DNA from 2 places in the Idiomarina abyssalis genome. Region 2 is predicted to be linked to the other one. Evidence: predicted binding sites of a transcription regulator. Region 2 holds the regulator's gene; the other holds the start of a gene.
What was found. Region 2 encodes NrdR, which represses ribonucleotide reductase genes. Its sites were predicted from a motif close to AAACACNANATNTNGTGTTT; they were not measured.

Region 1 (5,574 bases), 950 kb from region 2:
GGTACTAAATAGTTAGCAACCGATGGCAAGAACAAACGAAGAAACTCAGTAAAAGTGACCTGTCCTGCCTGCCATACCATTAACGTGGTGATATCACCAAAGGGGCTGAAGGCACCACCCGCGTTGGCCGCAACCACAATACTGACACAACATAAGGCGACAAATTTCTTATCGTCCTGGGCAACTTTCATGACCACGGCACACATCAATAAGGCAGTCGTTAAGTTATCCGCCACCGGAGAAATAAAGAAGGCCAGTAAGCCGGTTATCCAAAACAGCTGCTTATAACTAAAGCCTTTTTTCAGTAACCAGGCTCGCAGTGCATCGAACAAACGGCGCTCTTCCATGGCGTTTATATAGGTCATGGCCACCAACAGGAAAAGCATCAATTCCGCAAACTCAAGCAGGTTATGGCGAAATGCGGATTCGGCCATAGCGGCCTGATCACCGGTATACACCCAGCCAATTAAAATCCAGATGAGGCCGGCGGCAACCAATACCGGTTTTGACTTACGCATATGGAGCTTTTCTTCGCCCATCACCAAAATGTAGGCGAGAACAAAGATGATAATGGCGGTGTAGCCAACAGTAGACTGGGTTAAATCAAAAGGAGAGATGGCGGGCTCTGCCGCCAGTGCCGATACCGAAAAAAACAGGGTAATAACGGTAATCAGAAATTTTGTCATGGCCACATAGGGCGCAGCGTACCTCTACAGTAACTGCACCAACTCTCCTTGTCGGTTAATGGTTAAAAAATGTTTGATCATGCCGGCCTGAATTTGTTGCACCATCATTTCCAGTGGCTGGCTGGCTTCGTCGCTTGAAATGGGATGACCGCCGCGGCCGTCCATTGCGCTGATAAACGCAATATCCCAGTCAATGTCGGTGCGTTTAGACTCTTCAACCAACGCAGAAAAGTCTTCGACTTCTTCGGGCAGTTTATCGACACAAAGTACCGGCTCTAATGTGCCGCCTTCCTGTGTTTCGAATTGCTGCTTCTGACTGTCTGTCGGTTGCTCGGGGAGTTGCGCTTTTGCCAACACAAACAGCAAACGCTGAGGTTCGTGTTGTTGTTTTGCTGCTTTTATAAAGTCTTGATAACTATTGATTTCCATGGCTTCACCTGAATTTCCGGAAGTGCGCGCGGAGAATACCATAAAAGCGCAATTTTAAGGCATGAAAAAAGAGGGAGGCGGGCTCCCTCTTTATGGGTAGTTTTCAAATTTTAGCTGGCTTTTCGCAGCCCAATATTGGCTTGCGCTGCGCCAACAGCAACCTCTGACGGCTGTTTACGGTGATAATGACGCAAATGATGCTCTTTGCGTCGACCTGCGCTAAATGCCGATACACGTTTAAGGTAGCCAATAACCCGTGTACCGTAGTCTATGTCTGCAGAGCCACAGCTGGAACATTCGCTTAAGGTGCGTTTATCAATCTGTTCGCAGGCATTACAAATGGTAATTTTGACGTTAATGCAGAAGTAGTTACAGCCGGTTTTTGCAGCAATATTCAGTAACGACAAATACCCTGAGGTATTGAGCTTTTCATCAAGGTTTAAGTGCAGAGCCGAACCGCCGTCCAGGTATTCAATCAACTCTTTTCCATGAAGAACAAGCTTATCCAATGCATTGGCGTCGTCGTCTTCTACCGCATAAAAATAGGAGTTGTAGCAGTCACGGCTCACTTTGTAGCCGTCAGCTCTGTCCCACTTAGCGTTTTTCACACCCAGGTTTTCTGCTGGCACGAACTCGGTATTGAACATATAGCCGTATTCTTTTTTCGCGGCTTTATTAGCGTCGTAAATCACTTTTAAATGGCTTTGCACAAAGTCTTTATAAGCCTGGTTGTTACCTGCGGTAATCCCCTGCGACTCAGCCGCTTCAACCATGCCGTTAATGCCTATAGTCAGGAACTGCTTGTCCAGAGTAATAAAGCCGGCATCATAAACGGTTAACAGACCCGCTTCTTTATATTCTTCCATCAACTTTCTGTAAGCCACCTGATATTTGTGAATTTTGCTGACTTCCTCCTCTAAATCTCTGCCATCCTGAACCAAGCGGTTCATGTTCATGGTGATGACATTAATAGAGCCTGTAGCGACACCACCGGCACCCAGGGTATAAGAAAAGGTATTGTCGCTAATTTCGCTGCGTAGTCGGCAACATGAAGCTAACGAGTCGGCATTGTCGGATAAGTAGACAAAGAAAGAATTACCATTAGCCATTTCTCCGGCGATTTTCTCTGCAAATAACTGATCTTTGCACTGACCGTCGTCGGTTAACATGGCAACCGTCACCACCGGGAAGGTTAGAATCGTTTTTTCGCGTTCCTTATTAAACCAGTCCAGGAAGAAGTCCTGCAGCGCGCTCACCGAACTCCATTCCGGCTTAGTGAAGTCCGCAGGGAAAACAAACTCACCAAACATACTGTCAAAGTAATGCTGGTCGTAAATAGAGATATTCCAGAACACACTTTGGTAGCCGCGAGCCGCCGCTGGCTGATTCAGAGCATACACCACGTGCTGCAAGTGGTTTTCAATTTGGTGGCGATGGGTGTTTAAGTAATCGTCGCCGTAGTCTTTACGGGCAAAGTAGTCGAAGTAGGTTAAGAACTCGACCGTAGCAACCGCTCCGGCAAACTGGGAGCTTACAGCAAAAACAAAGTTAACAAAGGTGCCGCAGAACGACTCTAAATGTTTAGGTGCCTGAGATTCGCCGCCCAGCTTCGTTAAGCCGTCACGTAAAAACGGGTACATAGTGACTGAAACACAGTAAGGCTTCAGGCTGGTTTCGTCATGCACGTAAATTTCATGGTCCTCAATTTGACGAACGTATTCTTTTGCCAGGTCATTACCAAAAAGTTCACTGATTTTATTGCTGACCTGTTTGCGGTTAACCTGCACAAAAAAGTCTTTCATTAACTCGGCTTCAAGTGTTGCTATGTTCTTTTGTGTGACGTTGGCGTTTGCATCCATTTTTGAGCCATCGGCTGCATTTTGAGCATGTAAATACTCGTGGATGAAATCGACTTTGCCAGTGACTTGTTCTTCGTTTAAGCGCAACATAATTATTCTCCTGTTTGAAACTCGCAGTTCAATAACTGCTGTGTCCGTAAGTCATAGAATCGTTGGTTGGTCGTTGGACTTTCCAAGCCGCCCCGGGCAGCTATCCACGGTCCGGTTTTTAGATAAGTCAGTTGTTCACGAAGCGCTAGTGAGACGTTTTCATAGCCGGTATACAGACAAGTCTCCAGCCCTTCATTTTTTATTTGCTTTAATAGTTTCAGTAGTGCCGTTGGCTGCCACTCGCCCCCCAAAAATAAAACGCAGCTAATTAATCCGCGATATTTTTGCAACTGCTGCTGAAGGTGCTCCTCCGTCAGCGGCTCCCCACTTCCGACCGGCCAGCTATCCACACTATGGCAACCTTTGCACCCAACCGGGCAGCCGGTAATGGTGTAAGCTAACGCCACTTCTCCCGGAACTTCCTGCCAGACAATCTGTTCCGCGCTGTAATGCAGTCTTGTGGGGTAAACCGGCATAAAACACCATATATCGTTAGTTATTTAAAATTTAACACTACATATTGTGTTTCTAGCATAGGAGAGTCTGATGCGAATGCATTGATCCTGCTCAAGGTTTAAGCAGAAAGGAATAAAGCTGCCAACTCGCCTGAAGAGATACCTCTTTTAGGGTAGAAATGACCTTTAGGGTACTTTTAACCACGCCAGTTAAAACAACCTAATAAAACTCAGTCATAAAAACCCTATTTAAAATAAAAACTATAATAATCAACACTTTAAAAAGTGGCCTCAATATTGCAATTAGGTAAACGCATAGTGAATTAATCAAAATTCTCTGTTCATAAACCTATGGAGTAACAACATGAAGCTGTTCAGCATCAAGGAGGTCAATAATGGCCGGGTATCGTAAGCTTTGGTGGACATTAATTGCAGTTCTTGCAATTACCTTTGGCGTTTTAGGGTATTTTGGAACGGAAGTTTACCGGGAGGCTCCGCCTATTCCGGATAAGTTCATGAGTACCAATGGTAACGTCGTTGCAACCGAGGAATCGGTTTTAGACGGGCAGACAGCCTGGCAGTCGGTTGGCGGCATGCAGCTTGGCTCAATTTGGGGACATGGTGCTTACCAGGCTCCGGACTGGACAGCTGACTGGCTACACCGTGAGTTGCTGGCCTGGTTAGACATTCGTGCCCACGAAGTCTTCGATAAGCCTTATGAACAGCTTACTGGTGTACAACAGAACCAACTTGAGTACGAACTTAAGGAAGAGTATCGCACCAACACCTACGATAAAGCCTCAGACACCGTTACTCTTAGTGAGCGACGCATTCAGGCTATTGAACAAACGGGTGAGTACTACTCAAAACTGTTCAGCGATGACCCGGAGCTTCGCCCTACTCGCGTAAGCTATGCAATGAAGGAAAACACTCTGCCTTCAGCTGAGCGTCGTGCAGTAATGAACGACTTTTTCTTCTGGACCGCATGGGCAGCTGCTACTGAACGTCCAGGTGCAGACATCACCTATACCAACAACTGGCCACATGAAACCTTGATAGATAACGTGCCTAGCGCAGAAAACATTATCTGGTCCATTGTCAGTGTTATCCTATTGATCGCCGGTATTGGTTTCTTAATTTGGGCGTGGGCATTCTTACGCGACAAAGAAGAAGAGGAACTGGTTGCGCCAGAGCATGATCCTATTGCTAAGGTTAAGCTGACTCCATCGCAAAAAGCTTTGGGCAAATATTTGTTTATCGTTGTTGCTCTGTTCACTTTCCAGGTGTTAATGGGTGGTCTAACCGCGCACTACACAGTAGAAGGGCAAGAGTTCTACGGTATTAATATTTCAGAGTGGTTCCCCTACTCACTAACTCGTACCTGGCATATTCAGGCCGCCATGTTCTGGATAGCGACCGGGTTCTTGTCTGCAGGACTCTTCCTTGCCCCGATTATTAACGGTGGTAAAGATCCTAAGTATCAGAAACTGGGTGTCGACATCCTGTTCTGGGCACTGGTCCTGGTTGTCGCGGGTACCTTTATCGGTAACTGGTTAGCCATTGCGCAAATCATGCCTGAACACCTGAACTTCTGGTTAGGTCACCAGGGCTATGAGTACGTCGATTTAGGTCGCTTATGGCAAATTGGTAAGTTCCTGGGTATCGTCTTCTGGTTAGTACTGATGATGCGCTGTGTTGTTGGTGCCTTCAAAGAGAAAGGCGACAAGAACTTACTGGCACTCTTCACCGCCTCAGTCGTTGCCATTGGCCTGTTCTACGGTGCCGGCTTCTTCTACGGCGAGCGTACTCACATTTCTATCATGGAATACTGGCGCTGGTGGATTGTTCACCTGTGGGTAGAAGGCTTCTTCGAAGTATTTGCCACTGCCTCACTGGCGTTCATTTTCCACAGCATGGGTTTGGTTTCCCGCCGTATGGCAACCGTTGCAGCACTGGCCTCAGCGTCATTGTTTATGCTGGGCGGTGTCCCGGGTACCTTCCACCACTTGTACTTCTCAGGCACAACCACACCGGTTATGGCCGTGGGCGCTACTT
Region 2 (5,574 bases):
GCTATTGGTTGAAATTCAGGCGCTGGTTGATTACTCGGCTCTGGCAAACCCACGCCGGGTTGCTGTGGGGCTGGAACAAACGCGATTAGCATTATTACTGGCTGTTTTGCATCGGCACGGTGGCTTGCAGGTGTCTGATCAAGACGTTTTTGTGAACGTTGTTGGTGGCGTTAAAGTCTCCGAAACGTCAGCAGACTTAGCGTTGTTGCTTGCCATTGTCTCCAGCTTTAAAGGAGAACCATTGCCGCGCGAATTAATTGTGTTTGGTGAGGTTGGTCTGGCCGGTGAGATACGCCCGGTACCTAATGGCCTGGAGCGATTAAACGAAGCGGCTAAACACGGTTTTAAAAAAGCCATTGTGCCTGTCGGTAATGCGCCAAAAACGTCACCAAAAGGCATGGAAGTGATTGGCGTGAAAAACCTTCAACAAGCACTGGATGTGATGTAGTTTGCAGAAAAAAGGGAGCTTTATGCTCCCTTTTGATACCCGGTCTATTAACCAATAGGTTTGTATTTAATGCGATGTGGCTCCATCGCCTGCTCACCGAATTTTTCTTTCATGTAAGCTTCGTAGTCGCTGTAGTTACCTTCGTAGAAGACCACTTCGCCTTCATCACGGTAATCCAGAATATGGGTAGCGATACGGTCAAGGAACCAACGGTCGTGCGAGATAACCATGACAGAGCCCGGGAACTCCAGAATGGCTTCCTCAAGTGCCCGTAAGGTTTCAACATCCAAGTCGTTGGTTGGCTCATCGAGCAACAGAACGTTACCGCCGGCTTTTAATAGCTTAGCCAAATGCACTCGGTTACGTTCACCACCAGACAATTCGCCAATGCGTTTTTGTTGGTCGGTACCGCGGAAGTTAAAACGGCCAACATAGGCGCGACCATTAACTTCAAAGTTACCAATTTTCAGGATGTCGTTACCGTCAGTAATTTCTTCAAAGACGGTTTTCTTGTCATCCATGTTGTCGCGGAACTGATCAACACTGGCCAGTTGCACGGTTTCACCCAATTCGATAGAACCACTGTCAGGCTTTTCTTCGCCGCTGATCATACGGAACAAGGTTGATTTACCCGCGCCGTTAGGGCCGATAATACCGACAATAGCGCCTTTAGGAACACTGAAGCTTAGGTTGTCGATAAGTTGGCGCTTCTCGTAAGCCTTACTAATACCGTTAACTTCAATGACCTTATCACCCAGGCGAGGGCCTGGCGGAATAAACAACTCGTTGGTCTCGTTACGTTTCTGATAGTCGCCACTTTGCAGCTCTTCAAAGCGATTAAGACGCGCTTTGCTTTTCGCCTGACGGCCTTTGGGGTTAGTACGTACCCACTCCAGCTCTTGTTTAATCGTGCGTTGGCGTGCTTTTTCTGAACGCTCTTCCTGCTCCAGGCGTTTCTCTTTCTGTTCCAGCCAGGAAGAGTAGTTACCTTCCCATGGAATACCATAGCCACGGTCAAGTTCAAGGATCCAACCAGCAACGTTATCAAGGAAGTAACGGTCGTGGGTAATGGCAACGACGGTACCTGTGTAATCGTGCAGGAAGCGTTCAAGCCAGGCCACAGATTCCGCATCCAGGTGGTTGGTAGGCTCGTCTAACAGCAGCATATCGGGCTTAGATAACAGTAAGCGGCAAATCGCGACACGGCGTCTTTCACCACCCGACAAGTTGCCTATTTTGGCATCCCACTCAGGTAAGCGCAGTGCATCGGCTGCACGCTCGAGAATGTTGTCGATGTTATGACCGTCTTTAGCCTGCAACAAAGCTTCTAATTCGCCTTGCTCTTTTGATAGGGCATCGAAGTCCGCATTTTCGTCGGCGTAAGCCGCGTAAATTTCATCGAGCTTAGCGAAGGCTTCTTTAACATCCGCCACCGCTTCTTCAACGGTTTCTTTCACCGTTTTATTTTCGTCCAGCTGTGGTTCCTGAGGCAGATAACCAATTTGAGTTCCCGATAAAGCACGGGCTTCACCTTCGTACTCTTTATCAACACCCGCCATAATGCGTAGTAAGGTTGACTTACCGGCACCGTTGACACCCAGAACACCAATTTTGGCCCCCGGAAAAAACGACAGAGAAATATCTTTTAAGATGGTTTTCTTAGGTGGAACAACTTTGCTCACCTGAGACATTGAATAGATATATTGCGCCATAGCGACGTAAAATCCTTCCTATCAACAAAAAAGTTACTGCATAGTTTACTGTTATTTACGAACATCCCCAAACTTTGTTGCGCTGAACTAGGCACTCATTTGTGTTTTAAGGTAAAATACCGGACAAATTAAGACCATTTAATGATTTGGAGAGCTGTAATGCTGAAATCTGAGATGAACATTGCCGACTTTGATGCGGACTTATGGCAGGCGATGCAAGGTGAAGTTGAACGTCAGGAACAACACATTGAACTGATTGCATCAGAAAACTATACCAGTCCGCGGGTTATGCAGGCTCAGGGCTCGCAGCTAACCAATAAATACGCCGAAGGCTATCCGCATAAGCGCTATTACGGCGGCTGCGAGTTTGTCGATAAAGTCGAAGACTTAGCTATTGAGCGCGCAAAGCAACTGTTTGGTGCTAAGTACGCAAACGTTCAGCCGCACTCAGGTTCTCAGGCAAATACCGCTGCTTTCATGGCTCTTATGGAAGCCGGTGATACTTTCCTTGGTATGAGTCTTGCTCACGGTGGTCACTTAACTCACGGCTCCGGGGTTAATTTTTCAGGCAAACTCTACAACGCGGTTTCATATGGTTTGGATGAGTCCACTGGCGAAATCGATTACGCCGAAGTTGAAAAGCTGGCGCAGGAACATAAGCCGAAAGTGATTGTTGCAGGCTTTTCAGCCTACTCTGGTATTGTTGACTGGAAAAAGTTCCGTGAAATTGCTGACAAAGTCGATGCCTATCTAATGGTCGACATGGCTCATGTTGCAGGCTTAATTGCCGCCGGTGAATATCCTAACCCGGTACCTTATGCTCACGTTGTTACGACGACCACACACAAAACTCTTGCGGGTCCACGTGGCGGCTTGATCATTTCAGGTAGTGACGATGAGAAATTACACAAGAAGTTAAACAGCGCGGTATTCCCGGGTAACCAGGGTGGCCCACTTTGCCATGTTATTGCTGGTAAAGCGGTTGCTTTCCAGGAAGCCTTGCAGCCGGAATTTAAAGAATATCAAAAGCAGGTATTAGTGAACGCCAACGCTATGGTTAAAACCATGCAGGCGCGCGGCTATAAAATCGTCTCCAATGGCACTCAGAACCACTTGTTCCTGGTTGACTTAATTGACAAAGACATTACCGGTAAAGATGCGGATGCAGCTTTAGGTAATGCTTTTATTACCGTGAACAAAAATGCCGTGCCTAATGATCCGCGCTCACCGTTTGTCACTTCAGGTTTGCGTTTAGGCACACCGGCTATTACCCGTCGTGGTTTTCAAGAAGCCGAAGCCGAGCAGGTTGCGAACTGGATTTGCGATGTTCTGGATGATATTTCTGATGAAAGCAAAATCAGCGAAGTTCGCGAGCAAGTAAAAGCGTTATGCGCCAGGTTTCCTGTTTACGGTTAATGAATAGCAGTTGTAAAGCGCACTTAAAGGAGTCAGGCAATGCATTGTCCATTTTGCGGCACACAAGATACTAAGGTTATCGATTCGCGACTTGTTGCGGATGGGGCCTCGGTTCGTCGCAGGCGTGAATGCAACCATTGCAAAGAGCGCTTTACGACCTTTGAAACGGCAGAGCTGATTATGCCGCGAGTCATCAAAACCGATGGTTCGCGTGAACCATTTAACGAAGATAAGCTGCGCAACGGTTTATTAAGAGCGTTGGAAAAGCGTCCTGTGAGTCTTGAGCTGATGGAGCAGGCAATCAACAAAATAAAGTCGAGCATACGCGCCACCGGTGAGCGCGAAATTAGCAGCAACTTTATCGGTAGTTTGGTTATGGAAAACCTGAAACAGATTGATAAAGTTGCTTATGTTCGTTTTGCGTCGGTGTACCGTTCTTTCGAGGATATCCGTGAGTTTGGTGAAGAAATCGCACGCCTGAATGACTAATTTATTAGAACAACAGTTTGACCATATAATGATGCACCGCGCGTTAAAACTCGCGCGGCGTGGGTTAATGACAACCCGGCCTAACCCGGCTGTGGGCTGTGTCATTACTGTCGGCGAAGAAGTTATCGCAGAAGGTTGGCATCATCAGGCCGGTGAAGCTCATGCCGAAGCTCATGCTTTGCGGCTTGCAGGTACAAAGGCAAAAGGGGCAACCGCTTATGTCACTCTTGAACCCTGCAGCCATATTGGACGAACTCCGCCTTGTGCCGACGCTCTGATTGAAGCTGGCATTGCCCGCGTTGTTGTGGCTATGCGGGATCCTAATCCCCGCGTCAGTGGTAACGGGATTAAGCGTTTAGAAGAGGCAGGCATACGTGTTGACGTTGGTACGTTGCAGTCCGTAGCCGAGAGTTTGAACCCCGGGTTTATTTCCCGCATGACACGACAACGCCCGTGGCTCACCTTAAAAATGGCGACTTCACTCGATGGGAAAACCGCTTTGGCGGACGGTCGCAGCCAGTGGATTACCTCTGCGGAATCTCGCAGTGACGTGCAGACTTATCGCGCTCAGGCAGATGCTATTTTGACCGGCGCAACAACGGTCTTAGCTGATAACCCGAAGCTTACCGTACGAGTTAATCAATGGCCGGCATCACGACCACTGCCTGAACCATTAAAACAGCCAGTACGTATTATTATCGACAGCCAACATCGGGTGAATGATGATGCCCGGGTGTTTGAGTCACCGGCGCCTGTTTGGCTGGTACGCACAACGCCGGGCAAGGAAACTCGGCACCCACATTGCCATGAGCTTATTATTGAAGCGGACAGAGACGGCAAAGTGTGTTTAAAAGCACTGATGATTGAATTAGCTAAACGTGAAATCAATCAGGTGTGGACAGAGTGCGGCGCTAGTCTGGCAGGTGCGATTATTGAACAGCAACTCTGTGACCGAATGATGATATACAGCTCTGGTCAAATACTGGGTCACCATGGTCGTTCGGTTATCGACATGAGTGAACCATTAGAATTAGCTTCAGCGCCAAGATTTAAAGTTATTGATCGCCGGCAGGTTGGCCCGGATCAACGCTTGGTAGCAGTACCTCAAACACAAGATTAAGGGTAAAGCGTTATGTCACTGCATAGCACAGAAGAGATTATTGAAGACATTCGTCAGGGAAAAATGGTTATCCTGATGGATGATGAAGATCGCGAAAACGAAGGCGACATTATTATTGCCGCTGAGTGCGTAACGCCTGAATCCATTAACTTTATGGCGCGTTATGGTCGTGGACTTATCTGCTTGACGCTAACCGAGGAACGCTGTAAACAACTTAATCTTCCGTTAATGGTCGATAAAAACAACGCGCCTTATGCAACAAACTTTACGGTTTCCATTGAAGCCGCAGAGGGAGTAACAACGGGGATCTCTGCTGCCGACAGAGCGAAAACAGTGCTGGACGCCGTTAAAAAAGATGCGAAGCCCGAAGATTTAGTTATGCCGGGTCA

Region 1: nrdG (anaerobic ribonucleoside-triphosphate reductase activating protein) is a predicted target of NrdR. The motif match lies at 3,573-3,592, and genes of this name have one in related genera.

Annotation. Positions count from the first base shown of each region.
Region 1 covers NZ_CP081832.1:167,197-172,770, reverse strand. Annotated here, with positions in the region: gene nhaD (sodium:proton antiporter NhaD) at 1-686, opposite strand, end outside; gene K5X84_RS00830 (hypothetical protein) at 711-1,115, opposite strand; gene nrdD (anaerobic ribonucleoside-triphosphate reductase) at 1,226-3,064, opposite strand; gene nrdG (anaerobic ribonucleoside-triphosphate reductase activating protein) at 3,067-3,540, opposite strand; gene K5X84_RS00815 (nitric-oxide reductase large subunit) at 3,915-5,574, shown strand, end outside.
Region 2 covers NZ_CP081832.1:1,830,059-1,835,632, reverse strand. Annotated here, with positions in the region: gene radA (DNA repair protein RadA) at 1-448, shown strand, start outside; gene ettA (energy-dependent translational throttle protein EttA) at 496-2,160, opposite strand; gene glyA (serine hydroxymethyltransferase) at 2,320-3,576, shown strand; gene nrdR (transcriptional regulator NrdR) at 3,616-4,065, shown strand; gene ribD (bifunctional diaminohydroxyphosphoribosylaminopyrimidine deaminase/5-amino-6-(5-phosphoribosylamino)uracil reductase RibD) at 4,058-5,185, shown strand; gene ribBA (bifunctional 3,4-dihydroxy-2-butanone-4-phosphate synthase/GTP cyclohydrolase II) at 5,198-5,574, shown strand, end outside.